Regions from separate parts of the Candidatus Enterococcus palustris genome, predicted to be linked through region 1. Evidence: riboswitches for the same ligand, from Rfam matches in the RefSeq annotation. Region 1 holds a riboswitch; each other region holds the start of a gene.

Region 1 (7,689 bases):
AAGACATTTAGCCTGTTATCTTACTCAGTTATTTTTTGAATCTAGAAAATTGTTATTAAATGAAATCTGAATAAACTAAAAAAAATGGTTAAGAAGTAACAGTTAATGTCTGGTTTCTGAAGCATTTCATGTTATAATATGGAGAGTAAATTAAAACGAAACTTTATAAATAGATAGCATAAGATAAAATGAGGTGAATACTATGCGTTGTCCAAGATGTCATCATAATAATTCCCGTGTAATTGATAGCCGTCAAGCAGATGATGGGCGTGCAATTCGTCGTCGTAGAGAATGCGAAAATTGTAATTACCGATTTACAACATTCGAGCGAATCGAAGCAGCTCCACTACTTGTTATCAAGAAAAATGGTGATCGGGAAGAATTTAATAGAGAGAAAATTTTACGTGGGTTGATTCGGTCTGCGGAAAAACGTCCAGTGGCCATGGAACAAATGGAACAAATCGTTGATAATGTTGAAAACCGTGTTCGTAGTTTGGGTGAAAATGAAGTTTCAACTACTTTAGTTGGTGAGTATGTTATGGAAGATTTAGTCAATTTAGATGAAATTGCGTATATTCGATTCGCTAGTGTATATCGTCAATTTAAAGATATGAGTGTCTTCTTAAAAGAACTGCAAGGTATCGTGGATAAAGCAAAATCTTCAAATTCAGATACAACCAATGAATAAGGAGGTCTTTCCTTGAAAGACAGTTGGAAAGAAGTCCATCCTAAAAGTATTTTTCAAGTAGCCGTACCTTATCCATTATCCAATCAAGAACAAATGATATTGACGCTTTTATATCAGCCGATTATTGGTGCCGAAGCGTTCAGTTTATATTTGACACTTTTATCGGAAGTGGAAGGGAAAGGTACTAGTGAATCACTTTTTCATGCTGATTTGATTACGATGATGGATATGAGTATAAAACAAATCGAAACAGCCCGAAAAAAGCTAGAAGGGATCGGACTGTTGTCGACTTTTGCAAAAAACGATTCTGAGTTAGGTGTGCATTTCATGTATCGTTTAAATCACCCTGAAACTGCTGAACGTTTTTTTAAAGATGAAGTTCTGTCGTTGACACTCTTGAATAGTGTGGGACAAAGAAAATTAGACAAATTATTTGAACGGTTTCAACCAACATTTGTAAACTTAACTAGTTATGCGGAAGTTTCAGTTGGATTTAAAGATGCTTATGTTTTCAAAGAGGAGCAAATTCTATCTCATAGTGAACAGTTAAGCAGAATGGAGCAATCTTTTATCGATCCACGCCCTGCACAAACAGTAAGTGCAGTTAATGAAAGTTTTGACTGGTCGTACTTTCTTCAAGGAATCGAAAAATTAGGAATTAAGTTGCCGGATAATAGTAATGGATTCAAAGAAGAAGTCTTTGTTTTTCACAATCTATTTGGAATCACTGAATTGGATATGATCGATTTTTGCTCTAAGTCATTTGACTATTACACAAGCAAGATTGATATCAAAGACTTTGAAAGAGCAGTCTATCGAACTTATGACCCAGATAAAAAACAAAAACCTAGTGAGTTTCAAAAAAATGATTCTGTTGATTTATCTGCTGAAGATCAACAAACGTACCGTTATAATTCATTAAAAATGAACGGTTTTTCGACACAAGATATTCAAATGATCATGGATAGTGAAAAAAATTTCCCTCTAAATTATTTGGAAGCTTTAAAAAACGAACGTGGTGGGTACACAACGCCCCAAGAACGTTCGCTAGTCAAATATTTAGTGAGTAAGTCTGGTTTGCCTAACAGTGTGATCAATGTTTTAATCAATTACGTCTACAATATCCAAAAACAGCCTACACTGAAAGCTGATTACGTGAATCGAATTGCCAACGAATGGGCGCAAAGTGGTATTTTCTCACCAGAAAAGGCCATTGAACATGTACGTGAAATCGCTAAAAAAGGCAAAGAACAAAAACAAACAAGACAACGTTATGGTCAAAATAATCGGCCGATTCGTCAAGAGACGTTACCAGATTGGGTAGAAAATCCAGTAGAAGAACAAAAATTATCAAAAGAGGAACAAGCAAGGCTAGATAAAGAAATTCAAGATTTCTTGAGTAAAGGAGGTGGCAATTAATGGAAGATGTAGGGAAAGAAATGTCAAAAATCATTCAAAGCAGAGATATGAATGAGCGATACAATGAGCTAGTTGAGGTTGTCTTGAAAGATACGGATGTCCAAACGTTTATTCAGGAAAATCGTGACCGATTAACAGATGATGATATCCGGAAGAGTTATTCAAAATTATATGAATTTGTTCAAGAAAAACGCAAGTATCAGTTGAATGACCCAACAATGATCGCCCCTGGATACGAACCTAAACTAACCTTAAATTTCCATTATATTGATGTCACCTACGTGCCGACAGAAGCGCTGATCGCTAAGCAAAAAGAAGACGAGATTCGTAAAAGAGTTCGTGCAATGGATATGCCAAAAGATGTACGAGAAGCAAGCTTAGGTAGATTTGATACAGCATCGCAAGGGCGTGCTCAAGCGATGGCAGAAACAATGAAATTTTTAAACGAGTATACGTCTAATCCAAAAGAATTTCACAAAGGGCTTTATTTGCAAGGAACCTTTGGGGTTGGTAAATCCTTTTTGCTAGGTGCAATTGCTAACAGCTTAGCCGAACGTGGTTTTGTTACAACAATTGTTCATTTTCCAACTTTTACAGTCGAAATGAAACAGGCAATCGGTAAAGATATGGTCGGTCCTAAATTGGATGCAGTCAAAAAATCACCGGTTTTAATGATCGATGATCTTGGTGCAGAATCAATGACTTCTTGGATTCGAGATGACGTGCTGAGCGTTATTTTACAATATCGAATGCAAGAACAATTAGTGACATTTTTTTCTTCAAACCTTGATTTAAAAGACCTAGAAAAACATTTATCTGTGACGCAGCGTGGTGAACAAGAGCCGTTGAAGGCCCGTCGAATCATGGAACGTATTCGTTATTTAGCGCAAGAGATAACGATGTCAGGTAATGATCGTAGAAATGGTTGAGGTGCTTTTGCGCCCGCTGATATAAGGCAGGGATGTGACTCTTAGAGTTTCCTCCCTGCTTTTTTTCTTTTTTTAAGGGGAGGGTGGTAATGGACTGAAAGTAGTAGCATATCTTATAATAAAGTATCAGTATTGGAGGAGATCCTTATGAAGAAAAGAGTACTAACAATACTAACAATTTTAACGTTGGTTTCTTTAGGTGCATGTGCAAAAAATAAGCAAAATTCGCCAAAGGGAAGTGAAGAAACAGCTATGAGTAGTAAGCAAAATAAAGCTACGGATGAAACATCAAATGACAATGAACAAGCAAAATCAATATTTACAGCAGTTTTAGGTGAGGACGCAAAAGAAAATGAAACTGTAGACCACTCGACCCGTTTAGTTTTAAAGGAAGTTGAGGCAATCGAAGATCCTGAAAAAATTATTGGTATGATGAAAAATGATGGTGTTATTCTGAATGTATCAAAAGATCAATTCGCGGATGGAATCACAAGCAATGAGTTGAAAAAAGGAGATAAAATTCAATTTACATTAGTTGGATTACCTGCAATGACGATGTCGATCCCACCTCAAGTAGCTGGAAATGCAGTCATCAAAGTTGAGAAAATGTAATAAGTATAAGTTGACCGACGTTCTTTTTGTAACGTCGGTAGTTTGTTTTTTATTCTTAAATTAGAAATATTTTTTTGAAATAAATAAAAAAATGTTGACATTTGTTTTATAACGATGGTATAGTGTCACCTGTAAGACAACTAAATAGATTTGTTAGGTGAGGCTCCTATACAAACACAGGCTACTGCCCAAAAACATCGAGAGATGCCAATGGGTAGAACAGGGATTGTCGATTACAAGGCTTTTCATAAGGTAGCTAAAAGCTCTGCTTTTTACGTTGTATAGTGCCAAAACTCAACGACTAGATCATGCAGGCTTTTTTTTGTGCGCTTATTTATGACCTTCCGCTGAGTTTTGGCGGAAGGTTTTTTGCTGTGAATCACTACGACTGGCCAAAGGACAGAGTAGATGATGAACAGTACTTGGCGAACGAAGAGAGAGAAGTAACCTTAATACTGAATCACCCCACCTCGATTCGATCTCATCACTGTCTAAGAGTTAGAACTTAAAGAATTAAAGTCCAGAGCAGATGATGAACAGTACTTAGAGAACGGCGAAAGAGAAGTAGTTTTCGTCTCGAAAAAAGTTCCCACCTAACCTCAAATCTAAGAAAGGGGCAAACCTATGAATTTTTAATCAATATTATCGCAAGTATTTTTGCAGGAATGATCATCGGTGCAGAAAGGCAATGGCGAAAAAAATTAGCTGGGATGAGAACGATGACCTTAGTCACATTTGGTGCTTGCCAATTTGTTTCACTGTCTACTTTGATCCAAGACGATAGTAGTCCGACTCGAATAGCAGCCCAAGTAGTCAGTGGAATTGGATTTCTTGCTGGAGGAGTGATTTTAAGAGAAGGATTTAGTGTGACTGGTATCAATACAGCAGCAACCTTATGGTGTTCAGCAGCTGTTGGCAGCATGATTGGAGCTGGATTTGTGATTGAAGGAGTTATTTGTGCAGTTGCTCTAATGCTAGTCAATATTTTGCTAAGAAATTTATCTTTCAAAATAGATGACTATACCGTGCAAAAAGAAGAGGAACAAACAGATTCGATCCATTATCTTTCTGTTATTGCAAGCAATACTAGTGAGGTCATGCTTAGAACAGAGATTATTCAGTTGTTAGATAAATATTGTTTAACCTTCACTAAGTTTTCATGTACAGATCTAGCAGGGAAAAAAGTACGACTATTTTTGGAAATCGAAGCGACAAGAAATGGGACACTTGCGGTAAATGCGATCACTTCAGAATTATCTCAGTTTTCAGAAGTTATTGAAATCAATCAACTAAACAATTAAAAGAACGGAGGAATCAACATGGTAAAACAGTGATGGTGAAAATCGTAAATTGGAACAGTGAAGAATATTGGGCAGGAATAGACTTAAGAAACAAGTTGCTAAAAACAAGTGCTGGTAAAGAATGGATCAAGGATCTACCTTTAAATGAAGAAAAGGATACCCATGTAGCAGCGATGATCGATGGGATTGTTGTAGGAACCTTACTTCTTTCAAAAAAGAGCCAAACAATAGCACAAATCAAACAAGTGGCCATCAACGAAGACTATCAAGGATTCGGCATTGGAAAAAAATTACTTCAATTTGCTGAAAAAATTGCAGAACTTATGGCTTTTCAAACTGTAGTTTTAACTGGTCGTAAGCAAGCTTGGGGTTTTTATGATCATTTTGGCTATCAAAGTGTGGGGTATGCCTATTCAGATGGACAAGTGACTTTGAAAAAATTTAAAAAAAGAATTTACACTAAAAAAAGAATTGGAACACTTGAAATTATCAAACATATAACGCTAAAGGAGATGGAAACAAATGGATGACAGTAGTCAGATGATCAAGGACTTATGCAAAAAGAAACCTGTTGTTAAAAACATGAGGATACTATTGTCTATTTGTTTCTAGTAGAGTTAAGTAGTTTCCTCCGATGACAACACCTCTTTTTCCATTAGTCCGTTCCTTAAAAAAAATACAAAATCAGTAAAATTGAATTAGTGGTTGTTTATTGCCAGTTGTTCATTATTTTATTGATCAGAGCTTTAGAAAGAAGGAGAAGCAAATGGAGAAAAGAGTATTAGAAACTAAACAGAGTAATCAATCTTATGAGTATTTTGCAAGAAACTCAATAGAAAATATCATAACGTATTTCAAGTCTTCAAAAGGAGGCCTCACCCATCAACAAGCTGTTTTATCTAGAGAAGAATATGGGGAAAATATTATTACACATGGAAAGAAAACACCATTGTTTCTTGAAGTGATCAAAGCGTACTTTACCCCTTTTACGATTGTATTACTTACATTAGCGATCATTTCATTTATTACTGATTATGTGATTGCAGCACCTGCTGATCGTGATCTTGTCGGTGTTTTGATCATTTTAGCAATGGTCTTGATCAGTGGAACAATGACCTTGATTCAATCGGTTAAATCAAATCAAGCGGCAGAAAAATTGAATAATTTGGTAAAGGTGACTGCAACTGTTGTTCGTAGAAAGAAGACAGTTGAGCTTCCGATAGAAGAAATTGTTTGCGGTGATATCGTAAAATTATCTGCTGGGGATATGATTCCGGCGGATATACGACTAACGAAAACCAAAGATTTATTTGTTTCTCAATCTGCCATGACAGGTGAGAGTTATCCAGTAGAAAAAAGAGCAGACTATAAATTAAAGGTAAACAGTGTTGAAACAGAGTATGAAAATATCGTATTTATGGGCAGCAATGTCATTAGTGGTAGCGCGGAAGGAATCGTAGTCTCAGTAGGAGATGGTACGCTTTTCGGTAAAGTAGCGCAAGATGTTTCTGACAAAAATCCTCAAACAAATTTTGAAGTGGGGATTAGCAAAACGTCATGGTTATTGATTCGGTTTATGTTAGTGATGGCACCTGCAGTATTTTTGATCAATGGCTTAACAAAAGGTGATTGGTTTGAAGCCTTTCTTTTTGGTTTATCAGTTGCAGTTGGTTTAACGCCGGAAATGTTGCCAATGATCGTCACGACCAATCTTGTAAAAGGTGCTTCAAGTATGGCGAAAAAAGGAACTATCATAAAGAATTTAAATGCGATTCAAAATTTCGGTGCGATCGATATTTTATGTACTGATAAGACAGGGACACTTACCCAAGACAAAATTATCCTAGAATATCATTTAGACTGTGATGGGAAAGAAGATAGTCGTGTATTACGTCATGCTTTTTTCAATAGTTATTATCAAACAGGACTTAAAAATTTAATGGATGTTGCCATCATTGATGCAGCAAAATCAGAACTGTCGATTGATCCTTCTGAGTATCGTAAAGTAGACGAAATTCCCTTTGATTTTAAACGTCGTCGGATGAGTGTTGTAATCGAAGATACTTCTGGAAAAACGCAAATGATCACTAAAGGCGCTGTAGAAGAAATGCTAGAAATTTCAGGCTATGTTGATTATCAAGGCACAGTCACACCGTTAACAGAAGAGCTTAAAAGTGAAATTTTAAAAACAGTTGAAGAGTTAAATGAAGATGGACTACGTGTATTAGCAGTTTCTCAAAAAACAAATCCTGCGACGGTTGATGAATTCTCTGTTTCTGATGAAAATGAAATGGTTTTGATTGGCTACCTTGCCTTCCTTGATCCGCCAAAAGAAACAACGAAAGCGGCTTTAGAAGCGCTAAAAAATCATGGTGTCGGTGTTAAAGTATTGACTGGCGACAATGCGTTAGTGACAAAATCAGTGTGTAAACAAGTGGGGTTAGCCAATGAAGAGTTAATCACTGGAAATGAAATTACACGAATGAACGATTTTGAATTAAAAACGATTGCTGAAAAATATAACATTTTTGTTAAATTGACCCCACAACAAAAAACAAGAATTGTTCAGGTATTAAGAGAAGCAGGGCATACGGTTGGTTTTATGGGGGATGGAATCAATGATGCGCCTGCTATGAAAGAAGCGGATGTAGGCATTTCTGTCGATACGGCTGTCGATATTGCAAAGGAATCGGCGGATGTCATCTTGCTAGAAAAAGACTTGATGGTTCTGGAACGAGGC
Region 2 (7,689 bases), 690 kb from region 1:
CCAACCTGCATGGAAAATAGCGATAAATAAGAGTTTCTGATCGGCTGCTAATGAGAAAAATCCACCGCCTAAGATAGTTGGACAAATAATAAAATACATAAATAGATAAGTAACGATATCAAAAACAGAACTTGTCGGTCCAAACCATTTCATGAATGAACCAATTGATTTGGCTTCCCACTTCTTAGGCTTTTCGACATACTCTTTATCCACGTTATCCCACGGAACGGACATGCAAGATGTATCGTAAATCAAATTCAAAAATAGTGATTGAATCGGCGCAACTGGTAAAAATGGTAAAAAAATACTCGCAGGAATAACAGAAAATACATTCCCAAAATTTGAACTTGCTGTCATTTTGATATACTTCATTGTATTACTAAAGACTTTGCGTCCAGAAATAATTCCCTGTTCTAAAACCATTAAGTCTTTTTGCAGCAAAATCACATCAGCCGATTCTTTTGCAATATCAACTGCCGTATCTACAGAAATTCCAACATCAGAGACTTTCATAGCTCCTGCGTCATTGATTCCGTCCCCCATGAAGCCAACTGTTTGTTCATTTTTCTTCAACGCTTTAACAATTTTTGTTTTTTGATCAGGTGTTACTTTTGTAAAAATAGTATATTTATTGACCATCTGTTCTAGTTCTGATTCAGATAATTTAGAAATTGCTGAACCATCGATCATTTTTTCAGTCCCCAGACCAACTTCTTTACAAACTGAACGTGTTACTAATTCATTATCACCTGTTAGAATTTTTACAGAAACTCCGTTACTTTTTAATGCTTGAATAGCAGCAGCCGCCGTTTCTTTGGGAGGATCTAGAAAAGCGAGATACCCTTGTAAAATCAGTTCCTGTTCATCTGCAACAGAATAGTCATCTAATTGATTGTTGACTTTTTTATCTGCGATCGCTAAGACTCTTAGACCATCTTCATTTAATTCCTTCACTGTTTTTAATACTTGTTTTTTTATTTTTGGTGTGATCGGAACAACGTCTCCAGCCTGATTGATATGAGAGCATGCTTGCAGCATTTCTTCAACTGCTCCTTTAGTAATCAAAAAGCTTTGATTCGATCTTCTATTTTTAATAACAACACTCATTCTTCTGCGATTAAAGTCGAAAGGAATTTCATCAATCTTAAAATAATCTTCTTCATCGATAGATAACTCTTTCGATGACGCTTCAATAATTGCCTTATCGATTAAATTACGCAGACCAGTTTGGAAATAACTATTTAAAAAAGCAGAACGCAATACTTCCCGATCTTCTTGGCATGAGGTATTGTAATGATATTCTAAAATGACCTTGTCTTGTGTCAGGGTGCCAGTTTTATCCGTACATAAAATATCCATGGCACCAAAATTTTGAATCGCGTTGACGTTTTTCATGATCGTTCCTTCTTTTGCCATATCCCTAGAACCTTTGACCAAATTAGTCGTAACGATCATTGGCAGCATTTCTGGTGTAAGCCCTACAGCCGTTGCAATAGCAAACATTAAGGCTTCACCCCAATCGCCTTTTGTGATTCCATTGATCAAAAATACTGCTGGCGTAATCACCATCATAAAACGAATCAATAACCATGTCGTTTTGTTTACACCTAATTCAAAGCTTGTTTTTTTCTCATCATCTGCAACATCTTGTGCAATTTTTCCAAACAGTGTATTATCCCCAACCCGAACAGCTACACCAACACCACTGCCGCTAACGACATTGCTGCCTAAAAACAATAAATTATCAAAATCTGTTTGGTTATTATTATTTGTAGAAGTAACATTTTTGACTTTTTTTTCAACTGGAAAACTTTCTCCTGTCATCGCTGATTGTGAAACGAATAAGTCCTTCGCATGAATCAACCGCAAATCTGCTGGAATCATGTCTCCTGCTGCAAGATTAACTAAGTCACCACAAACAACTTCGTCCACAGGTATTTCCATTTCTTTATTTTCTCTGGTAACAGTCGCTGTGATCTGAATCATATTTTGTAATTTACTGACTGCATTACTTGATTTCACTGATTGAACTAAAGTCATAGTGCCGCTTAACAAAACCATGACCACCATAATCAAAACCCCAGTAATGTCTTTCTCACTTGGTTCAGCATACACATATTCAGTGAAAAACGAGATAGTTGCTAGTATCATCAATACAACAGTAAATGGTGTGACATAGGATTTTATCACAGTATAAATAAAGGACTTTTTTTTATTATCTGTAATTTTATTTATACCGAATTTTTCTTTCGAGTGTTGAACTTCTCGTGCTTTCAAGCCATCCCAAGAAGAGGAAAAGCTTTCTAAAACTTTATCGATAGATAAATTCGCTATCTTTTGATAAGCTTTTTCATGGATCATGTTCTTCATTTCTTTTTGCATCTAGATTATCCTCTTTTCTTTTAGTTGATCTCTGGCTTATCGAACTATCTTCTGGCACCGTCACCACATCCTTTCCACACAAAAAAGCGCACTGAAAACTCAGCCCGCTTTGCCGTGAGTCTCCATAATCGTTGAGTTTTGGCACTATACAACGTAAAAAGCCCAAGCTTTTAGCTACCTTAAGAAAAGCCTTAATTCGACAGTTCCTGTTCTACCCATTGGCGTCTCTCGACATTTTTGGGCAGTAGCCTGTGTTTGTATAGGAGCCTCGCCTAACAAGAAGAATTACACTGTTATTCTAATGAATTATGCCTTACATTTATAGACAAAAAAAACGATACCTGTATAACTTTTTTTGAATGTAGTTTTTTCGCCATCTTCCTTTTTAAATCATTTATAAAAAAGAATACTTCTATGACAAAAAAGAAATAGTTTATTCAGTTCATTTTATTTACTATATTTGTATAAACGAATCTCCCAAGTTCGTTTATGTAACATCCATACTCCTTTTTACAAAGTAAGCTCTGATGGATCCCACTTCGGCTTTCCCCCGTAGTGGGATTTATATTTCCAAAGTTCATTGTTCAAATTTCATAAAAAGTAATAGCACTATAAATAAAACAGAATGGCTCTATTGGCCAAAAAAAATTATACTAAACTAAGAAACAACCTATTCACTAATAGTTCACTATTCCCTATCAGTAAGCTAATACTGATAAAAGTCCTTTTAATTGGTCGGCTATTACCAATTAAAAGGGCTCTTTTCCTTTATAGAAAACAGTCATTATTTCAAAATAAAAAAATACTATTAATTTTTTGTATATTTTAAAAAAAAAATGACTATTTCATCTCAAATTATTTTATCTTGAAGAGAACCAGCATTTATTTTCAACAGAGTAAAGGAGATGAGCAAATGAAATTAAAACAATTAGACTATTTTTTAGCATTATGCAAAAACAAAAGCTTTACAAAAACATCAGAGGAATTAGGTATTTCTCAGCCTTATTTAAGCACACATATTCGAGAATTAGAGCAGGAGCTAAACGCCCAACTGATAACGAGAGATTACGGCAATAACACCTTAACGCCTGAGGGTCTTGTTTTAAAAAAAAGAGGGGAGAAAATTTTTCAAGAATTTGAAATGGCTGTCACAGAAATCAATTTACTTGTCCATACTGGAGAAACGGCAACCATCAAAATCGGAACAAATTTAGCTGACACTGACTATTTGATTGCAAAAATGCTAACAGACTTTCACCAAAAATATCCATTAGCCTCTATTGATTATGGCTATTACGACAATCTTGAAATAGCTCTGGAAAATAAAGAAATCGATATAGCAGTCGGTATTCTATCAGAAGAGAATTCTAAAATAGCAAGTAGTTTGATTTTTTCAGAATCTTACGTTGTTTTCATTAGCAAAAAAAATCAACTATCTTATCTAAACGAATTGTCAGTAGAGCATTTACTGCAAACCCCTTTAATAAATTATTCAAAACAAATCTATGAAAAGAACATAATTAAAACTTGGATAGAAATAAACCATCCTGAACTTAAAGATAATCAATGTTACGAACTACCTTCAACAATCTCGATATTGAATTTAGTCGATCAAGACTTTGGCGTGGCATTTCTTCCTTACTCATTGGCAGATTCCATTCCGAATTATTTAAGTATTACATCAGTCGAGATCATTGATGGACCTTTCAGAAATATTTCTATTGGTTATCATTCAGACCTACCTCTCTCAAAAGCACATAAAGATCTAATCGAACAACTTCAATTTATTTTTTAACAACAAATTGAAAGGAGAAAAAAACATGGAATTAACTCATTTAAACTACTTCTTAACACTCTGCGAACAAAAACAATTCACTAGAGCCAGCAATCATCTCGGCATTTCACAAGCCGCATTAAGTAAGCAAATAAAAAATCTTGAAGATGAAATCGGGGCAGCACTATTTTTTAGAGCTAAAGAAGAATGTCAACTCACCCCCGCTGGAAAAATACTAGAAAGTCATTGTTGGCGTATCAAACAAGAAATGTTCTATATTTGCGATGAGATCAATGACCTCTCCTTTTCAAAAGAATCTGCATTAACTACGATTAATGTTTCTCTTTTTTTAAACGATCTAGAATTCAAATTAAATGAGACTCTTTCAGCATTGTTTCAAGAATATAAATATTTGAGAATCAATACAATTATTTCAGATAATATCTTTCACTCACTCGAAACATTAGAATCGGATATTGGAATTGGCCCTTCCATAAACAATGTACCTGACACGATAAATAAAATAGATATTTATTCAAACGAATACAAAATCATCATGCGAAAAGGCCACCCAGTTTTCGACCATGCAACAATTAGTCTAGACTTATTTGATAATTATCCTTTTGTATTCTTTAATCAAACATTTCTTGAAACGAAAACAATTTATGATTGGATGAAAAACAGTCTCCCATCAAGATCTCAAGAAATGGATATTCACGTTGATACCACTGAATTGATTCTTTACATGGTAAAAAACACCGATACTTTTTCTATCGTCCCACAATATTTACAACGTCATTTGGATGATCTAGACATCATTTCTATAAATGATGAAAGCCTCCCACTCAGAGTGATGTCGATCTATTATCTTAAAAATAAATATATTGGAAATCAACTAAAACAAGTATTATCATCTTTTATTGATACTTCTTTTTAATGAATTTCATACACTGATTCTTAAAAAAAAAATGTGAGTGGGGACATAACTCTTTGAGTTATATCCCCACTCACATCCTTACAAACCAACTCAGTCACTACTTTTAAAAATCATTTTGTAGATTCTACATTATCCCCTGTTAAACAGTTTTTTTTACTTTTTCTTTTTTTACTACGGACTCTGTAGTTTCGTTGCCAACTTCTTTCGATTCCGAAGTTTTTTCGTGCTTATCTTTCTTGCTTGATTCTAGAGAACTGCTACTTTTTTCAATTCTGGAGGACGACGATCCTTCAGTTTTATCATTGTTCTTTTCCGCATTTTTACCGCATCCTACTAGAGCAACTGAGCAAAATAAGATTGTTGTTCCTAAAATAATTTTTTTCATGGATTTTATCCTCCTAAAAAATAGTAAGCAATTATTTTTGCTTATCGTCCATTATGACAGAATAAAAAACATGAACCATCCTAAAATTTTTATGAATCTATTCCTTTACAAAAAGGCTTAAATACTCCTTAGTCATAGTCCGTTGTTAAATTATTTATCCCTAATGCCTCCATCTTTTTAAATTCATTTTGAGGCACTCCCCATAAATTAACAGACAATCCTTTACTTTGAGCTTTAGCAATTAAGTCTGGCCTATTCACTACACTATCATATTTGATATCTAGACCAGCTTTCCCACCTAAACTACTCGTTTGAGTAATCATTTGTTCATCTAAAGTTTTAGCTAACAATTGAACCTGAGTGTCTGGAAGACGTTTTTTCATTTCCACTAAATTTGGATAATCAAATGAAATGATCACCGCTGTATTAGACATACCATAGGAAGTAATTAAATTTGCAAGATGATCATAATCGCTCGGTTCAAGATTCTTTGCCTTAACTTCAATAAAAGGAATACTCTGTTTATTATTCATGATCGTTAGAAACTCTTCTAGTGTCGGAACAATTAATTGTTCTTGGGAATAATTTTCTTTATTTGATCCTTGATCGATGCGCAAGGCTTTTATCTGAGCTAATGTCAAATCACTGATTTTCCCTTTACCATTTGTCATTCGGTCAACTGTTCTATCATGCATGATCACCCACTGTTTATCCTTTGTCAGCCAAATATCCGTTTCAATTCCCCAACTATCAGATTGTTGGAAGGACGGGATAGAGTTTTCGGGCGCTACTTTATGATTTCCACGATGAGCTACATAACGTATATCATCCATCATTTCACTAATTTCAATATTCTCAGCGGAAATATAGCCCTCAGTCGTTCGATAAACTTTTTTTTCAGAATTAAAGACGATCCCTTTCACATAAGCCATACTGTTTGCTGGTAATTGTTTAGCTGTTTTAGACAAGGTTCTATTTTGAAACAACGTTGTTTCTTGCATGATTCGGATACGGACTGGCCGTCTCAACTCAATCTCTGCAGTGCCAGCCTCACACTCAGCTTTTAATCCATTCATTGTAATTAGTTGGGCACTCGCATGGTACAGACCATTATTAAAAGCGAAATCTTCGTAATCAACATGAACTTTATAGGTATTATCAGGTTGAAGGGTCCCCTCATATACTTTTTTATCACTTTTATCCTCTTTTGACCACACTGGAACTAGTACTTTTTCAATATCAGCAGTGCTTTTAGTCTGAATATTTACATCAAACTGCCCTTTACCAACGTTAGCATTGTCCACTGCAGCTTCTATGCTAGGCTGTTCAACTACAAACTCACCAAAGTCCACTAATTCAGTTTTTCCATTTTCTTTCGTAATCAACAGTTTAATCTGATAACGTCCCGCTTCTTGATGGTTCTTAACCAGAATATCTGTTTCCCATGTACTACTTTCTGGATGATATTTCGCTGGATAGATTTGTAAATCGTTTGGTCCATTTTCTTCACCAAACGTTGGAAATTCAACTTTTTCAATATGTTTCACACTTGACAGATTTACGCTTGCTTTGTAAACAGTTTGTTTATTGTCCATATCCCACAAACGAAAAACAGGTAGCGTTGCTGGTTGTTTGATTTGCTCATCTTGCGGCCATGGATCGATCAATGGCTCAGCAAATTCAGAATTCACTCGACTTCCTTCCAATAAAGGCTCAGTACCTTGGTGAAAGTCAACACCTGATATCTCTAAATCTATTGGGGAAACTTGATACCCATTATAGGACGGCGTAGCGTTATCCTGATAATCGAGGTTGTAATAATACCAAAATAAAAAAGCGATTCCGCCCAAAATCAAGAGTATAAATAACGTCGGAAGTCTAAACAGTTTTCTTTTCTTCTTTTCACGTTTCTTTTTTTCCATGTAATGCCCCTTATCGTTAATGACTTCTCCTTTAGTAGTGCAATTATAGTATATCAATTTACTTTGATCCGATGTAGAAAAATTTGTTTTTATATAAAATTTTATATTATTTTTCCTACTCCAAGTTTCCACTTCACTGAAACTAAAGTCTGAAAAAAAACAATTAAACTAAATAAGCAACAACCAAACTCATTGCTGCTTTATTCAGTTTATCGAATATGATGAAACTATATTAGTGATTGTTATTCAAAAAATAATCTGCAGTATCTTGTTCGTCTTGTTTTAGCTG
Region 3 (7,689 bases), 680 kb from region 1:
TTTAATTTTGATGATTGATTATTCTATTGCTTATTTAAGTTTAAATTTAACTTGTTTATTGTCGTTAAATTGAGCTTGATACTGGAATTGTTTGTAGCTTGAACCACGACCCAATTTGTTTAAAATGTGTGAAGTAATTTCTTTTTCACTACCATTTTTCAAGTCTAAGCCAGCGATGATTCCTTCGATTTTTTCTTCAGCTGCACTACCTTGTAGTTGAACTTTGTTTGATTTATCTTGGTATTGAGCTTTGATCGTGCCGTTAGAATTCACTTGATATTGTAATTGAATTTGTTGTCCAGTAGTATACTTAATTTGAATTTCTAATTTTTTCAAATCAGATTGTTCAGCAGGTGTTTCTGGTTTTTCAGGAGTAACAGGCGTTTCTGGTACTTCAGGAGTTTCAGGAACTTCAGGTTCTTCAGGTTTTTCTGGAGTAACTGGCGCTTCTGGAACATAGTATGATTGTAAACCGAACTCTGCTTTTACATAGCCTTTAGTGATTAAAATAACTTTAAGATGTAAATCATTTTGATAAGTCATTTTTTGCAACAGGTTTACTGATTTGTAATAGTTTCTACCAAAATCTCTTGCAATCACAGCTGCTTGTGATGAACTATAACCTGCAGCTTCCCATGTACTTGCTTTAACTAATTCATTATAAACAGATGATACATTTGAACTAGTTAATGATAAACCTGTGTACGCTAAGATGTCCGCTTTATTGAATAAAGTAACTGTCTTATTGTAATTTGACTCCACCACTGTTGCTGCATCTGCTGAGCTTGATACTGTTGCTAAACTAGCAGAACATAAACTGATTGCTAAACCTGCAACCATCATACCTTTAAAAAATTTCATAAAAAATACCTCCTCTTTTTTGCTACTGTTTTATGAACAGTAGCTTGTCTATATTATTATCTAAAGTAAATATAAAGTAAATATATATGAGTAATTTCTCATAATGTTTAAAATATATTTGTTATTATCGTCATTTACTATTTATTTTATTTAAAAAAAGCCTTATTTGTGTGTAATGATTTTTTTTAGGAAAAATAGTGTCTCATTAGCGTTTTGCTTTTGATATAATGTGTTTAGAAATAGAAGGAAGGAGTTGTACAGATGAAAAGAGCGATAATCACTAGAACGGTCAACTTATTAGATGGAGGCTGTAATGCTTGCGGCATTATTGAAGATGAAAATTATACATTGAAATTAGATGAAGAAACAGTTCTCTTAGAAGCTTTGACGGTCAACACGTTGCTAACTGCGATTGTGTTAAAAAATGGTTACAAACGCGAATATCAAATGGATGAGATTGATGATTATACATTATATAAAAAAGCTGATTATCAAATCACACTTAAAGAAGAATATGATTTTCTGACTTATTCAAATGAGGCAACAAAGATCGAAACAAATGATCAGATCAGAGATGAGAAAAAATTAGCAGAGAAAGTAAATGAAATTCTGGTAACACTTTTTAATTTGGAAGAGTTAGCATTTTCTTTTTAGCTGGTGAAGACAAACTTCAAGAAAATAGAAAAGCCTGCTTTTGCAATCTGTTGTGAGACCCAAAAGTTAGGCTTTTTTATTATTCTATTTGAAAAAGTTCAGACATTCCGATTTTTTCAAATCTTTCTTGTGAGTCAGATGGATTTTCATCATGATCGTAAACCAATACCTTGAAATCTTCTGTTTTAGGAATACGCTCGAATGATTCACTATCTGTTAAGAGCACTATTTGCTGACAAAGCCAGTCGAGAACTGTTTCAATATCTTGTTCGTCTTCCACCCAATCGTCAAATAGATGAAGAGTGGCAAAACGTTGATTTTCATCCCAGTCACGAGCATTATATTTCATTTCTTCTAACTGTGATGAAGTATGACCTTTACTTGTATAATAATCGGTTGTTTCTTGCCAAAGGTCTACGGTATTAAAGTAAAGGTTGATTTCACCTTCTTCATAAATAGTGCAGTCTAAAGCAAATACATAAAAGGTATCATCAGAATGATCTAATAGAAAATTATCGATACTATCTGTTAAAAAGCTGAAAAAGAATTCTTGTTGTTTCTCTAAAAAATTTTCCATATTTATCCTCCCAATGTTAGGTCCTTTAAACATTGAAACAGATAAACCCTTGTCTGTCTATGGAAAGTTACGATTTGATAGAAAATAGCTATTATTTAAGAAAATGTAAAGATTTTTTAGTTTGGAATATTTGTTTATTATGTAGGGTATCTAATGTAGCTTTAGATGTAATGTACTTTCAATTAAATAACATAGTTGTAAAAGTGAGTCTCTTATATAAAATTTAATTTGACTTTGTGATACGATACGCTTATAGTTTAAAATGAATTAAATACTTGTTAGGTGAGGCTCCTATATAAACATAGGCTACTGCTCAGAAATGTCGAAAGACAGGCACGGGTAGGACAGAATTCGTCGAATTAAGGCGTTTTCCAAAGTAGCTAAAAGCAATGCTTTTTACGTTATATAGTGCTAAAACTCAACGAAGAGAAGATCATGGTAAGTTATAAGTAAGTGGCGAATGCCATGTATTTAAACTTTGTAATCTAATCCCTTCGCTGAGTTTTCTTGGTGCGGGGATTTTTCTTTTATCCAAGAAATGAATAGAGCTGTAGAAAGGAATAAACAATGAAAAAATCTGTAAAAATAATGATTATTACCCTGTTATCAATTCTGCTGGTGATTGTAAGCGCAGGCTGTTATGCGGCGATTTCCTTCCAAACAGCCAAAGAGGAGAGTGAATCAAAACTTCCTAATAAGAACCAAAATTTTACGGGTGATGAACAAACGAGTGACAAAGAACTAACGGTCATGGTCGTTGGGAATGACTCTAGAGATGATGATGAAGACCAAGGACGCTCAGATACGTTGATGGTCGCTCACTATGACGGGAAAACCAAACAGCCTAAATTGATTTCAATCATGAGGGATAGCTATGTAACGTTCCCTGATGGCGGGCAAGATAAAATAAATGCAGCCTATGCATATGGCGGCGCACAAATGACAAAAGATGTCTTGAAAACCAACTTTGATTTACCGATCAATTATTATGTTGTCATGGACTTTAAAGAATTTAGTGACATCATTGATGAACTTTATCCAAAAGGGGTAACAATCGATGCTGAAAAAGATATTAACTTAGATGGTGTGGATATTCTGAAAGGAAAGCAAACCTTGCATGGGAATAGTTTATTGCAGTATGCTCGTTTTAGAATGGATGAAGAAGGCGATTTCGGTCGAATCAGACGCCAGCAGCAAGTGATGGATGCGCTAGTTGAGCAATCTAAAGATTTGATTCCAGTCTGGGAACTTCCTCAAGTTGCTGGGAAAATGGTCGGCAAAATCGATACAAATGTACCAACAAGTTTATTGATCGATTTGGCGAAGGATTTTCTTTCTGGAAAAGTGAAGCCCTTAAAATCACTTTCAGTTCCAGTAGAAGGATCATGGAATTTTAATGATTATACGGAATCAGGAAGCGTGATCGAACTTGATGAACAAAAAAATGCTCAAGCAATTCAAGATTTTATGAAAGATAAGTAAAATGGAATCATACAAGTGAACGTGATCTGTCTGCTCTTTTTATACTGAGCAGACAGATCTTTTTTTGTCTATGAAATATATCAGCTTATTTCTATGCGTTAAGAGTAGGGGTATGCTATTCTTTAGGAAAACGGTTTACTTAGAAAGAAGGTTTTACTGTGAAAGTCGTAATCATTGGTGCTTCATTTGCTGGAGTATCAGCTGCTTTAGCGATCAGAAAAAAATATCCCACAGCTGAAATCCATTTAATCGAGAAACAACAAACCATCGGCTACTTACCAGGCGGTATCAATCTTTATTTTAATGAGAGGATCGACCCGATCGAAACGGCTCAGTTTATTTCGGAACAACAATTAATCGACAACGAGATTACTTTGCTGATGAGTGCAAAAGTAGTTGGCATGGACTCAAAACAGCATATCATCAAATATGAAAAACAGGATGAAGACTTTTTTATGTCATTTGATAAATTGATTTTAGCAACAGGTTCAAGTCAATGGTCGCAGAAAATTCTTGGTAGTGATTCAGAAAAGGTTTTAAAATATAAATTTTTACCTGGGGTGTTGGATGCGATCAACCACTTAGAAAATAGTAATAAAGTAGCACTGATCGGCGGTGGTCAAATTGGCGGAGAAGCAGCAGATACGTTGCTAAAAAAAGGCAAAGAAGTGCATCTGTTTGAGCGGATGGATTATTTGCTCTTTAAGTATTTCGATGAAGAAATGATTCAGCCGGTACAAGCTGAAATGGCCGCTCGTGGTGTGATGTTTCATTTTGATGAAACCGTAGAAAAAGTCACGGATACGGACGAAGGTCTTTTGATCGAAACAAAAAAATCTGAATTAGTATGTGATAGTGCTATTTTTGCGATGAATGTTCGCCCTGACTTAGCTTATTTAGATGAACACATCAGAACACACACGGACCAGACCGTTTTTGTGAATGAGTATTTGCAAACGTCCCAAGCAGATATTTTTGCGATCGGTGATTGTATTCAAGTGCCGTACAGTTTGTCTAAGGAAACATTTTACATCCCATTAGTGAACAATGCCGTAAGAACGGGACTAGTTGTTGCTCAAAATCTTGTAGAAGCAACTACGCCATTTGTCGGCTCAATTCGGACGATCGGGACAAAACTTGTGGACTATTATATAGCGAGTACAGGATTGACGGAAGCAGAAGGATTATTTCATGACCAGCCTATTTCGGTTGCTCATGTTCAGCAAAAAAGCTCTTTATTTTCTGGTAGTGAAACAATTTTCGGTAAAATTATTTATGAAAAAGAAAGTCATAAATTATTAGGTGCGCAATTGGTTTCAAAAGCGGATATCTTGGAGAAAATCAATACATTGGCACTTGGAATCCAAACGGGGCAAACCTTAGAAGCTTTTTATCAAAAAGATTTTTTATATCATCCTTATTATTCCAACGTGATAGATATCACGAACCAGCTAGGTTTTGAAGGTTTGTGGAGTGAAGCGGATGAAGATTGAAGCCTTATTAGATAAAAAAGAAGCAAGAGAAATTGGGATTTTAAAGAAGGTGATCTTAGCTGGTGGCCGGATCAAGGATACTGAGTTATTGGATTATTCAGGAGTATCAAAAGCTTCTTTTGAAAGTGATTTAAAAGAGCTAGGCTATTATTTGAAACCATACGAAAAAGACTGCTCACTGTTTTATGACGGGCAATGGGTGGCGATCCATATGTCAGATCAGTTTTCTATTAGTAAGGTTATAGAAGATTATGTTCGAGCATCGATCAAGTTTCAGTTGATTGATTATTTATTTCATTATCGTGAATTTACGATTGCTCAGTTGACGACTAAATTTATGATCAGCGAGTCTTCTTTATTCAGAAAAATCAAAGAGTTAAATTTGTTGCTCAAAGAATTCGATCTTAAAATCCGCAATGGTCAATTAAAAGGGGAAGAGTTGCAGATTCGTTATTTTTATTTTCAAATTTATTGGTTTTTGACACCTTATGAAGTCCATCAGGAAAAAACATTGACCGTTCAAAATCTGAGGATCATCGAAGCACTAGAAAAAGCGTTGTCTCTTACTTTTGAAGAGCATAGTAAATTAAAAATCAGTTTGTGGTTGACGATCAGTAAGAAAAGAATCGTAGTACAGCCAAAAACATTTAAAGAATTATACAGCAAAAGTCAAGTATATGAACAAGATCCTTTTTTTCAAACAGTTCGTTCTTTTGTTTTACGGTTCTTTAGTCGATATCCTCTTGAAATCGATGAAGAAGAAAGTTTACTGCATTTTATCTTTTTAACAAGTATGTCGGTTTTGTCGGAATCTGATTTTGCTGATTATAGTTTGATTCGAGGAAGACGTACACCAACATCACTAGCGGATACGTTTGTCTTAGAGCATGTGATTTTGTATTATCGCCCACAAAAATTTTTCCCGAACCTTGAGAAGAAGATTTTTTATTATTTCTCTCAGATTCATAGTCGGCTTTACTTTTTCAAAGGAGAGCTAGAGCTGTTTGATCGGGAAAATATTTGGCAAAAGGAACAGAATTTGTCCAGTCATCAATTGGCGGAGTTTTCTCACACCCTTTTAGACAGGAGTTTGGAATGTTTTGGAGAACGTTATGAAAAAGGCAATAGTTTACATGAATGGTCGCTTGTTAAGTATCTTAGTGTTCTTGCAATCATTGATTTTGAAATTGTCGGTGAAACTCGAATCGGAATTGATTTGAAGATGGATCATTTGTATAAAGAAGTAATGACTCAGGTATTGGTCTTGAGCTTGAAAAATTTAAATGGCCTGACCATTGAGCCTTACGATTCGAAAATGACCTACGATCTGATGATCACAAATATCATGCAGCCCAGTTCCTACCGTTCTGCTAAAGAGGTTTATGTGCTTTCAGAACTAGGATCGTCTTATGATATCAATCAAATCAGAATGAAGATTCGAGAACTGCACAATAAAAGATAAGTTAAGAGGAAAAAGCCAAAAACAAAGATAGTTCGCTATTTTATTTTTGGCTTTTTCGTTAGTAGGATGGGTTTATTCAGAAAAACTTTCATTTATTTTTGAAATAAAAAAAAAGATGACGTTTTTATAAAAGCATTTGCGTATATTATAAATACATGAAATATAAAGCGTTTTCAAATTGTAGCTAGTTTCTGAGGAAAAAGAGAGAGTTTGTGTCTATTATGTTTTTATTTGATCTAATGAAATGGGCTAACACTTCGGATTTTAAACATTAGGAGGAATCAACAATGACAGAACAAAAGTATATCATGGCGATCGACCAAGGAACAACAAGTTCAAGAGCAATTATTTTTGATAAAAAAGGGAATAACATTGGCAGTTCTCAAAAAGAATTTACGCAAATTTTTCCTAAAGCTGGTTGGGTAGAACATAACGCAAATGAAATTTGGAATTCCGTTCAGTCAGTTATCGCAGGTGCTTTGATCGAGTCAGGTGTCAAACCTTCTGATATCGCCGGAATCGGTATTACCAACCAACGTGAAACAACGGTTGTTTGGGACAAATTAACAGGATTACCGATTTATAATGCAATCGTTTGGCAATCGCGTCAGTCTTCACCGATTGCAGATCAATTAAAAGAAGACGGACATGGTGACATGATCCATGAAAAAACGGGATTGATCGTAGATGCTTATTTTTCAGCGACGAAGGTTCGCTGGATTTTAGATAATGTAGAAGGGGCACAAGAAAGAGCTGAAAAAGGCGAGCTATTATTTGGCACGATCGATACTTGGTTGGTTTGGAAATTGACTGGCGGAGAAACTCATGTAACAGATTATTCCAATGCAAGTCGTACGATGTTATTCAATATTCATGATCTAGATTGGGATCAAGATATTTTAGATATTCTGAATATTCCACGTGTAATGCTGCCGAAAGCGACATCGAATTCAGAAGTGTATGGATTGACGAAAAATTATCATTTCTATGGCAGTGAAATTCCTATTTCAGGTATGGCAGGAGACCAACAAGCAGCGTTGTTTGGACAAATGGCTTTTGAACCTGGCATGGTAAAAAATACGTATGGTACAGGCTCCTTTATCGTGATGAATACAGGTGAAAAACCTCAGCTTTCTGATAATAATTTATTAACAACAATC
Region 4 (7,689 bases), 700 kb from region 1:
GTTCCAGAAGAAGAAGATGTTGAGTTGCAAGCTTATGCATACATCGAAAACAACGAAGGAACAGAAGGCGAATTACAACAAATCGAAACAGACGCTGAATGGGATATGATTGAAGAAGTATTCAATACGTTCATGGCGGAAGAAGAAGAATAGAAATTGAATGAGAGCTGAATCCTCGATATAAGAGGATTCAGCTTTTTCTTTTGTTTAGTGAATACCATCTGTTAAAAAATCAAGTGTTTTACTAGTGGATAACGGAGTTAGAATAAATTGGAAAGAAAAGGAGATAGCCGTTAATAAATAATAAAACGATGAAGCAACTTTTTAAAAGCTCACTTCATCGTTTTTTTTTTAATTCAAATAAATAGTCCCTAGCTAAATCTTCTCCTTCTGATAATACATCGAAAGAATCAACCCAACCCCAATAAAATTAGTCAAATAAGCTGTACCGCCCTGACTAATAAAAGGCAAAGGAATCCCCGTTAAAGGTAGCAAGCCAATATTAGACCCGATATTTTCAAGAATGTGAAACAAGAAATACATAATCACACCCGTCGTAATATACGCATAAAATTCACGTTTCGCATTTAGCGTACAGATCAGCATTTGATAAATTAGATAAAAGAATAACAGGATCAACGCACAAGTACCGACAAAACCATAAGCCTCACCAATTACAGTGAAAATCATATCAGATTCTCTAACAGGGACATAGATTTGTAAATTCGACAGACCTTTCCCCAACATCTCTCCAGACCCAATAGCAGTCAGACCGCGAGCTTGCTGAAATGAAATTGAATCCGCATATTCAAAAGGATTGAGCCAAGCATGGATCCGATTAAACTGATATGGCTGAAAATGAAGATAGGAAAGGATTGTTTGTCCTCGCTCAGTTAAAACCAACAAAATACCACTGACGCCAATTACACCTAAAATCCCAAAACCGACCGTTAAAATCTTCCAAGAGCAACCAGAAACAAGTACCATACCAAGAAAAATAGAAATAAAAACTAAACTTGTCCCAAAATCTTTTTGATAAAACATTAAAGCAAAAACAGGGAGGCTGACAAGTGATAATTCACCTAATAAGCGAAAATCTTCTTTTAAAGTTGAAGGATTCGACGATTTTTGTCTTCTTCTCGTAACAATATAGGCCAACATCAAAATATAGCCTAATTTCATGAATTCTGATGGCTGAAAGGAAATTGGCCCTATACGAATCCAACGTTTGGTACCTGTTGCGGCTGCCATTATTGGGTCATGAAATTTTATAAGTAAACTCATTACAAATAACGATAAACCGTAAAGAGCAGGAGTAAATTTCCATAAATATTTTATCGGAATGAACATTGTAGCAAACATTGTGACAATACCTAAAATAGTCCATAAAAGTTGTTTCCTCAATAAAGGTGCAACTGATTCAACAGAAGGATCTGCATGGAATGCACCGTACTGAGCAATGAAACCGACTAATATCAAAAGAAAGACAGGCAAGAGAAGGGCGTAATTCACTGGTTCGTTTTTGGTATTTAACATTTTTCTCATGCCATACCTCCCTGTTGCCTAGTGGTTTCTCTAATCTCTGTAGCGCGGGCATTCAAAGCGATGCCAAGCGTAATACTCAGTATCAGTAAGCTGGATCCACCATAACTGATGAAGGGGAAGGTCAATCCAGTCATTGGAATAAAACCTAACAAACTACCTACATTTACAGCGACTTGAAGTAAAAGTAACATCCCGCAACCAATATAAAGATAAGAATAATAAAGATTTTTTGATCTTATTGCAAGTAAGAATAAGTGAGCAACCATAAAGAATACTAAAAATAAAATCCCTAAAGAAAAAATCAAGCCCAACTCTTCGATACAAATAGCAAAAATAAAATCTGTATCAGGAGCTGGAAGGAAGCCTTTTTTCTGAATACTATTGCCTAATCCTAATCCCCAAAAACCGCCATTATGCATAGCATAGTAGGCATTTGACGTTTGAAATCCTTTACCAGTTGGATCGATAAAAGGGTTTTGCATCACTTCAAAACGTGTCACTAAATACCCGAATTTTTGTGGCATCCAATTGGTTGGAATCGACAATAAAAGAACTGTTCCTAACCGTTTTATCGCAACAAAACCAATTAAAGCTATCGACATAAACCAAGGAGAAAGTCCACTAGATAAAAACAAGACTAAAACAAGAATGAAAATCATTGATGCTCCAGCGATATTCGGCTGCAAAGCCACAAAAAACATAAAGAAAATAGCGACCAGCAGTGAGCGTTTATGATCCTTGAATCTAAATGGGACAAGTGTGTCCGTTTTAGCTAAATTGGAAGCCAAATAAAGAACGATTACTAAAGGAACTAACTCAGATGGTTGAAACAAAAGCACCCCCAAGTTTATCCAACGCTTGGCGCCACCAACACTGGTCCCTATAAACGGTAAAGCGATAATGGATAGGAAGGTCATGGTCAAAATAAAATACATCATTTTAGGTTTACGAAGAACCGCCAAGTTAATTCGATAAACAAAACTCATACAAACGATACTAAAAAGAAAATACATGGTTTGCTTAATTGCTTTACTAGAAGTTCCAAGATCACTATCTAATAGTTGATAAGAACTTGAACTATAGACCATTAGAATGCCAATGACGCATAAGATAAAATAAGGGATCAGAATATAAAAGTCTAAATAATGCATCTTTGAGAATCTTTTCATTTGTTTCATTTTGCAGCTCCATCACTCAAGAAGCTATGAATGGCTTCTTGGTTTTGTTTCTCGTCTATTTCTAATACACTGCCTGCATCAGTGTAATCGTTAAATGACCAGCTCCCTTTAACTGGTACAGATAATGTTTCAAGACTTTTTACGTTCCCTGTTAGAAAATCTTTTGCCAAGTCTACTAGAAGGTCAGTAGGAATATTTGTATCTAAGTAACCGACAGCTTCACCAGCAATTTTTGGAAGTTGTAAGAAGGAAACGGCATCTTTAGATTGTTTTGCCAGGGCGTCCATGACCTGTTGTTGTCTTCTTACACGACCAAAGTCACCTTCTTCGTCCATTCTAAAACGAGCATACTGTAACAATGTATTGCCATCCATAGTTTGTTTGCCTTTTTTGATGTCGACATTGTCTAAATTGATATCTTTTTCCGCATCAATCTCAATCCCTTTTGGATAAAGCTCATTGATCAATCGAATAAAATTATTAAAATCAGCTGAAATATAATAATTGATTGGTAATCCAAAAGAGTCATTGAGGACTTTTCTAGTTAATTCTGCTCCACCATATGCATAAGCTGCATTGATTTTTTCTAATCCATGACCAGGTATTGATACATAAGAATCTCTCATGATTGAGACTAATTTGGGTTGTTTAGTTTCACTATTATAGTGGGCGACCATCAAAGTATCTGCGCGTCCGCCATCTTCATCATCTTCACGACCATCATCACCAATTAACATAATTGTGATTTCTTTCATATTTGTCTGTTGATCACCAGAAAAATTAGTATTTTTGCTCTTGTTCACTTGAGATTGAGCTATTTTTTTCCCGTTATGAAAATTGATTGCCGTGTAACTCCCGATTCCTGTAAAAATCAAGAGAACAAAAAGAATCATACAAATTAAAAATTTCATTCCTGTTTTCATTTTTTATTCCTCGCTAATCATTTTAATTGATCATCAAATAAAGTTTGGCTTTAGGAATTGATTTAGATGGGGGATAAAAAGTCTATTTACTAAAAATAATGAATCACAGTAAATTCGAAATAAAAGAAGAATCTCTATACCATATCATTATGAAGAGACATTTTCTTCTTCGATTTGTAGATCCACCTCCAAAAAATTAAGAATTCTGTCAACATTATTTATCAAAACAAAAAACCTCCGCTTAGAATAACTCAGCGAAGGGGGATTGATTTCAGCACAAATAGGGCTTTTCATCATTCTCATCGTTGAGTTTTAGCACTATGAAACGTAAAAAGCAGAGCTTTTAGCTACTTTGTGAAAAGCCTTAATTCGACAATTCCTGTCCTACCCATTACTGTCTTTCGACATTTTTGAGCAGTAGCCTGTGTTTCCATAGGAGCCTCACCTAACAAGTTATTCAGATCGCTCTAAATATAGTGAATATCACTAGTAAAGTCAACTAGATAAGTATTAAGTTTTTCATAATAAGTCTAGTCCTGGATAGAGTAACGATTTTTGATCGATCGTTGAACTAGTAGGGAAACAAGCGTTGGAAAACTCGTCGATTTATACGTTTAGCCTAAATATTTTCTTTATTTTTTCTTAAACTTATATTGATATGGAGAATAAGTAAACAAGGAATATAAAAAATTGATTACAGTTTTATTTTAGCAAACAAATCATTAAACAAATAAAAGATCGCATGCTATAATAACGAAGTGATACAGGTTGATTAACTGTACTATTGTGATGGACGATTTTGTATTTTTTTTAATATTCACCCTTTTGTATAAGTGGTTTTGAAATTATGTAACATTATTTGAAAGGTAGTGTAACAGATGGTGGAAAAAAGTAGAAATGGTGCTGAAGTGATTGTAGAAAGTTTAAAAAATCATCATGTCGATTATGTATTTGGGATTCCAGGAGCAAAAATTGACGGTTTGTTTGATGCTTTAGTCGATGATGGACCTGAATTGATAGTAACGCGTCATGAGCAAAATGCTGCCTTTATGGCGGCAGCTGTGGGACGATTGACTGGAAATCCAGGAGTAGTAGTTGCGACAAGCGGTCCAGGTGCAAGTAATTTAGCAACTGGATTAGTTACGGCTACGGCAGAAGGTGATCCGGTATTGGCAATAGGCGGTCAAGTGAAACGTAGAGATTTACTAAAATTAACGCATCAAAGTATGAATAATGCTGCTTTATTTGAACCGATCACTAAGTACAGTGCGGAAATTCAAGATCCAGAGACTATTTCGGAAGTTCTAGCAAATGCTTACCGATTGGCAAAGTCTTCGAAAAAAGGAGCTAGTTTTATCAGTATTCCTCAAGATGTTGTCGATGGCGCAGTAAAATCCGTAGGCATCAAACCTTTGAGTGATCCAAAAATTGGTTCAGCTTCATCAGAGGATATTCAATATCTTTCAAAATTAATTCAAGCAGCAGAGTTGCCTGTATTGCTTATTGGGATGAGAGCCTCTACAGATAAAGAAGCTAAAGCGATCCGTGCAATCGTTGAGAAGACCAAAATCCCAGTTGTTGAAACGTTTCAAGCAGCGGGCGTGATTTCTAGAGAATTAGAGGACCATTTCTTTGGACGAATCGGATTATTCCGTAACCAACCAGGTGACATGTTGTTAAAACGTAGTGACTTAGTCATTGCTGTGGGATATGATCCAATTGAGTATGAGGCTAGAAATTGGAATGCTGAAGGAGAGGCAAAAATCATCGTGATCGATGATACTCCAGCTGAAATCGACCAATACTTCCAGCCCGAACGAGAGTTGATTGGGGATATTGCAGAAACATTAACAGTGCTTTTGCCTAGTATTGAAGCTAAAATAGTATCAGAGAAAGCGATCGATTATTTAAATACATTACATGAACGATTAGTGGAACGGGATGATGTGAAAGAACGAGTAGACAATGGTTTGCTGCACCCTTTGGAGGTCATTGAAACACTGCAAAGTATTGTCACTGATGAAATGACGGTCACTGTTGACGTGGGCAGCCACTATATTTGGATGGCGCGTCATTTTAGAAGTTATCAACCACGACATTTACTTTTTAGCAATGGTATGCAAACACTAGGGGTGGCGCTGCCTTGGGCTGTTTCAGCGGCACTGGTTCGTCCAAATACACAAATAGTATCAGTTTCTGGTGATGGTGGATTCTTGTTTTCAGCTCAAGATCTTGAAACAGCTGTGCGTAAAAAGTTGAATATCATTCATTTGATTTGGAATGATGGACGTTACAACATGGTCGAATTTCAAGAACAGCTAAAATATCATAGAGTTTCTGGTGTTGATTTTGGACCGGTTGATTTTGTGAAATACGCTGAAGCATTTGGTGCAACAGGGGTAAGAGTCAAGAATGTAGAAGAGTTGAGGGCAGCTATTTTAACTGGAATCAAAACGGAAGGTCCGGTAGTTATTGATATTCCAATTGATTATCAAGACAATGAAAAACTTGGTGAAACAATTTTGCCAGATCAGTTTTATTAGAAGGGTGAGAATAATGACAAAAGAAGCAGTCTTATATCAGCACGGGACATTGGGAGCTTTAATGGCAGGCTTGATGGATGGTACTGAAACAATTGCTAATATTTTGAAAAGAGGTGATTTTGGCATTGGCACATTATCTGGTCTAGATGGCGAATTGATTATTTTAAATGGGAAAGCCTATCAAGGCAGAGAAGATGGCGCGCTGATTGTGATAGATGAGCAACAGGAAACGCCATATGCTGCCGTGACTACTTTTAAACCGGTCATTACTTTTTCGGTGAACAAGATTGTATCTAATTTTGATATCAATAGATTGGTCCGTGAGCATTTGAAGAGTGAAAATCTTTTTCATGCAATCAAAATTCATGGTCAGTTCAAAAAAGTCCATATTCGCGCGATGCCTAAGCAAGAAAAACCTTATAAACGTTTAGTTGAAGTGTCCAAAGAACAACCTGAATTTATTAAAGAAGATTTGGCAGGAACTGTTGTGGGCTTTTTTACACCTGAATTATTTCAAGGTGTTGCAGCGGCAGATTTTCATTTACATTTTATTGATGATGAGCAGACTTTTGGTGGACATTTAATGGATTTTGAGTTGGAGTCTGGGATAGTTGAAATTGAACCAATGGATTCCTTGTTGCAGCATTTTCCTAAAAATGATGAAACGTTTATTCACACAGCGATTGACTACGCTGATCTAGACAAAGAAATTCAAGAAGCAGAATAGCAAAACGCCTAAGACAGTATCTCAATTTGTCTTAGGCGTGTTTCTATTTAGCGGCTATTTTTTTTGCTTTTTCCGTATTTGCAAAATGAAGTTTTACGTATTTACTTAATAATTCCATTCCACCTTTAGCTAAAACTTTAGCAGCAATTTTATCGGAAACAGTTCCAGCCCCAGAAGGGACCTTCATGCCTAATTCTTTAGACTCTTTATCTAATTCTTCCAAAAAGGCCGCGCGACTAATAATTGAAGCTGCAGCAACTGCTACGTGGTATTGTTCACCTTTCGTGATAAAGTACAACTTTTCACTGACCTGATTTTGCTCACTTCGTACATATTTTCTGTAGTTTGCTTCAGGTGTAAACTGATCGATTAAAATCGCTTCGGGTTTGATTGGTGCGATCTCATTTAATAGTAAATGGATTGCTTGATTATGAAGTGCGACTTTCATATGAACAGCATTGTACTTAGGTTGAATCTGATTGTATTTTTCTGGTTCAACAATTAGTAATCTATATGGAATCAATTCTTTGATGACTTTTGAAAGTTCTATGATTTGAGGATCGGTAAGTTCCTTCGAATCTCTTACACCAAGAGCTTTCAATTTTGTGACCATTGTTTTATCAACATAGGCTGCGCAAACTGTCACTGGACCGAAATAACTACCATTGCCGACTTCATCGCTGCCTAAGACAGAAAGTTGGCTGAAATTAGCTGGAAGTGTGTTCGCCTTCTTTGAAGTGGTAGAGTTTGTTCCTTTGCTCTGGGTCGGGTTT

The links. Region 1 has a riboswitch for magnesium ahead of A5821_RS01760 (MgtC/SapB family protein). Riboswitches for the same ligand answer to the same signal wherever they lie in the genome.
Region 2: linked by a shared signal. The riboswitch ahead of mgtA (magnesium-translocating P-type ATPase) and the one ahead of A5821_RS01760 (MgtC/SapB family protein) in region 1 are both predicted to bind magnesium.
Region 3: linked by a shared signal. The riboswitch ahead of A5821_RS16170 (LCP family protein) and the one ahead of A5821_RS01760 (MgtC/SapB family protein) in region 1 are both predicted to bind magnesium.
Region 4: linked by a shared signal. The riboswitch ahead of A5821_RS05130 (LCP family protein) and the one ahead of A5821_RS01760 (MgtC/SapB family protein) in region 1 are both predicted to bind magnesium.

What each region holds. Positions count from the first base shown of each region.
Region 1 is NZ_CP147244.1:379,830-387,518, forward strand. It holds gene nrdR (transcriptional regulator NrdR) at 203-688, shown strand; gene A5821_RS01745 (replication initiation and membrane attachment family protein) at 701-2,107, shown strand; gene dnaI (primosomal protein DnaI) at 2,107-3,036, shown strand; gene A5821_RS01755 (hypothetical protein) at 3,184-3,648, shown strand; M-box (ykoK) riboswitch at 3,791-3,961, shown strand; gene A5821_RS01760 (MgtC/SapB family protein) at 4,314-4,949, shown strand; gene A5821_RS01765 (GNAT family N-acetyltransferase) at 4,982-5,479, shown strand; gene mgtA (magnesium-translocating P-type ATPase) at 5,716-7,689, shown strand, end outside.
Region 2 is NZ_CP147244.1:1,065,724-1,073,412, forward strand. It holds gene mgtA (magnesium-translocating P-type ATPase) at 1-2,382, opposite strand, end outside; M-box (ykoK) riboswitch at 2,499-2,669, opposite strand; gene A5821_RS05050 (LysR family transcriptional regulator) at 3,296-4,177, shown strand; gene A5821_RS05055 (LysR family transcriptional regulator) at 4,203-5,093, shown strand; gene A5821_RS05060 (hypothetical protein) at 5,233-5,478, opposite strand; gene A5821_RS05065 (glycerophosphodiester phosphodiesterase family protein) at 5,607-7,400, opposite strand; gene ribF (riboflavin biosynthesis protein RibF) at 7,633-7,689, opposite strand, start outside.
Region 3 is NZ_CP147244.1:3,466,349-3,474,037, forward strand. It holds gene A5821_RS16155 (YusW family protein) at 31-861, opposite strand; gene A5821_RS16160 (DUF4809 family protein) at 1,123-1,515, shown strand; gene A5821_RS16165 (DUF4303 domain-containing protein) at 1,595-2,092, opposite strand; M-box (ykoK) riboswitch at 2,360-2,528, shown strand; gene A5821_RS16170 (LCP family protein) at 2,660-3,574, shown strand; gene A5821_RS16175 (FAD-dependent oxidoreductase) at 3,733-5,067, shown strand; gene A5821_RS16180 (helix-turn-helix domain-containing protein) at 5,057-6,529, shown strand; gene glpK (glycerol kinase GlpK) at 6,817-7,689, shown strand, end outside.
Region 4 is NZ_CP147244.1:1,082,743-1,090,431, reverse strand. It holds gene A5821_RS05145 (DUF1292 domain-containing protein) at 1-153, shown strand, start outside; gene A5821_RS05140 (FtsW/RodA/SpoVE family cell cycle protein) at 376-1,545, opposite strand; gene A5821_RS05135 (FtsW/RodA/SpoVE family cell cycle protein) at 1,542-2,723, opposite strand; gene A5821_RS05130 (LCP family protein) at 2,720-3,646, opposite strand; M-box (ykoK) riboswitch at 3,937-4,106, opposite strand; gene alsS (acetolactate synthase AlsS) at 4,525-6,189, shown strand; gene budA (acetolactate decarboxylase) at 6,203-6,916, shown strand; gene rnhC (ribonuclease HIII) at 6,960-7,689, opposite strand, start outside.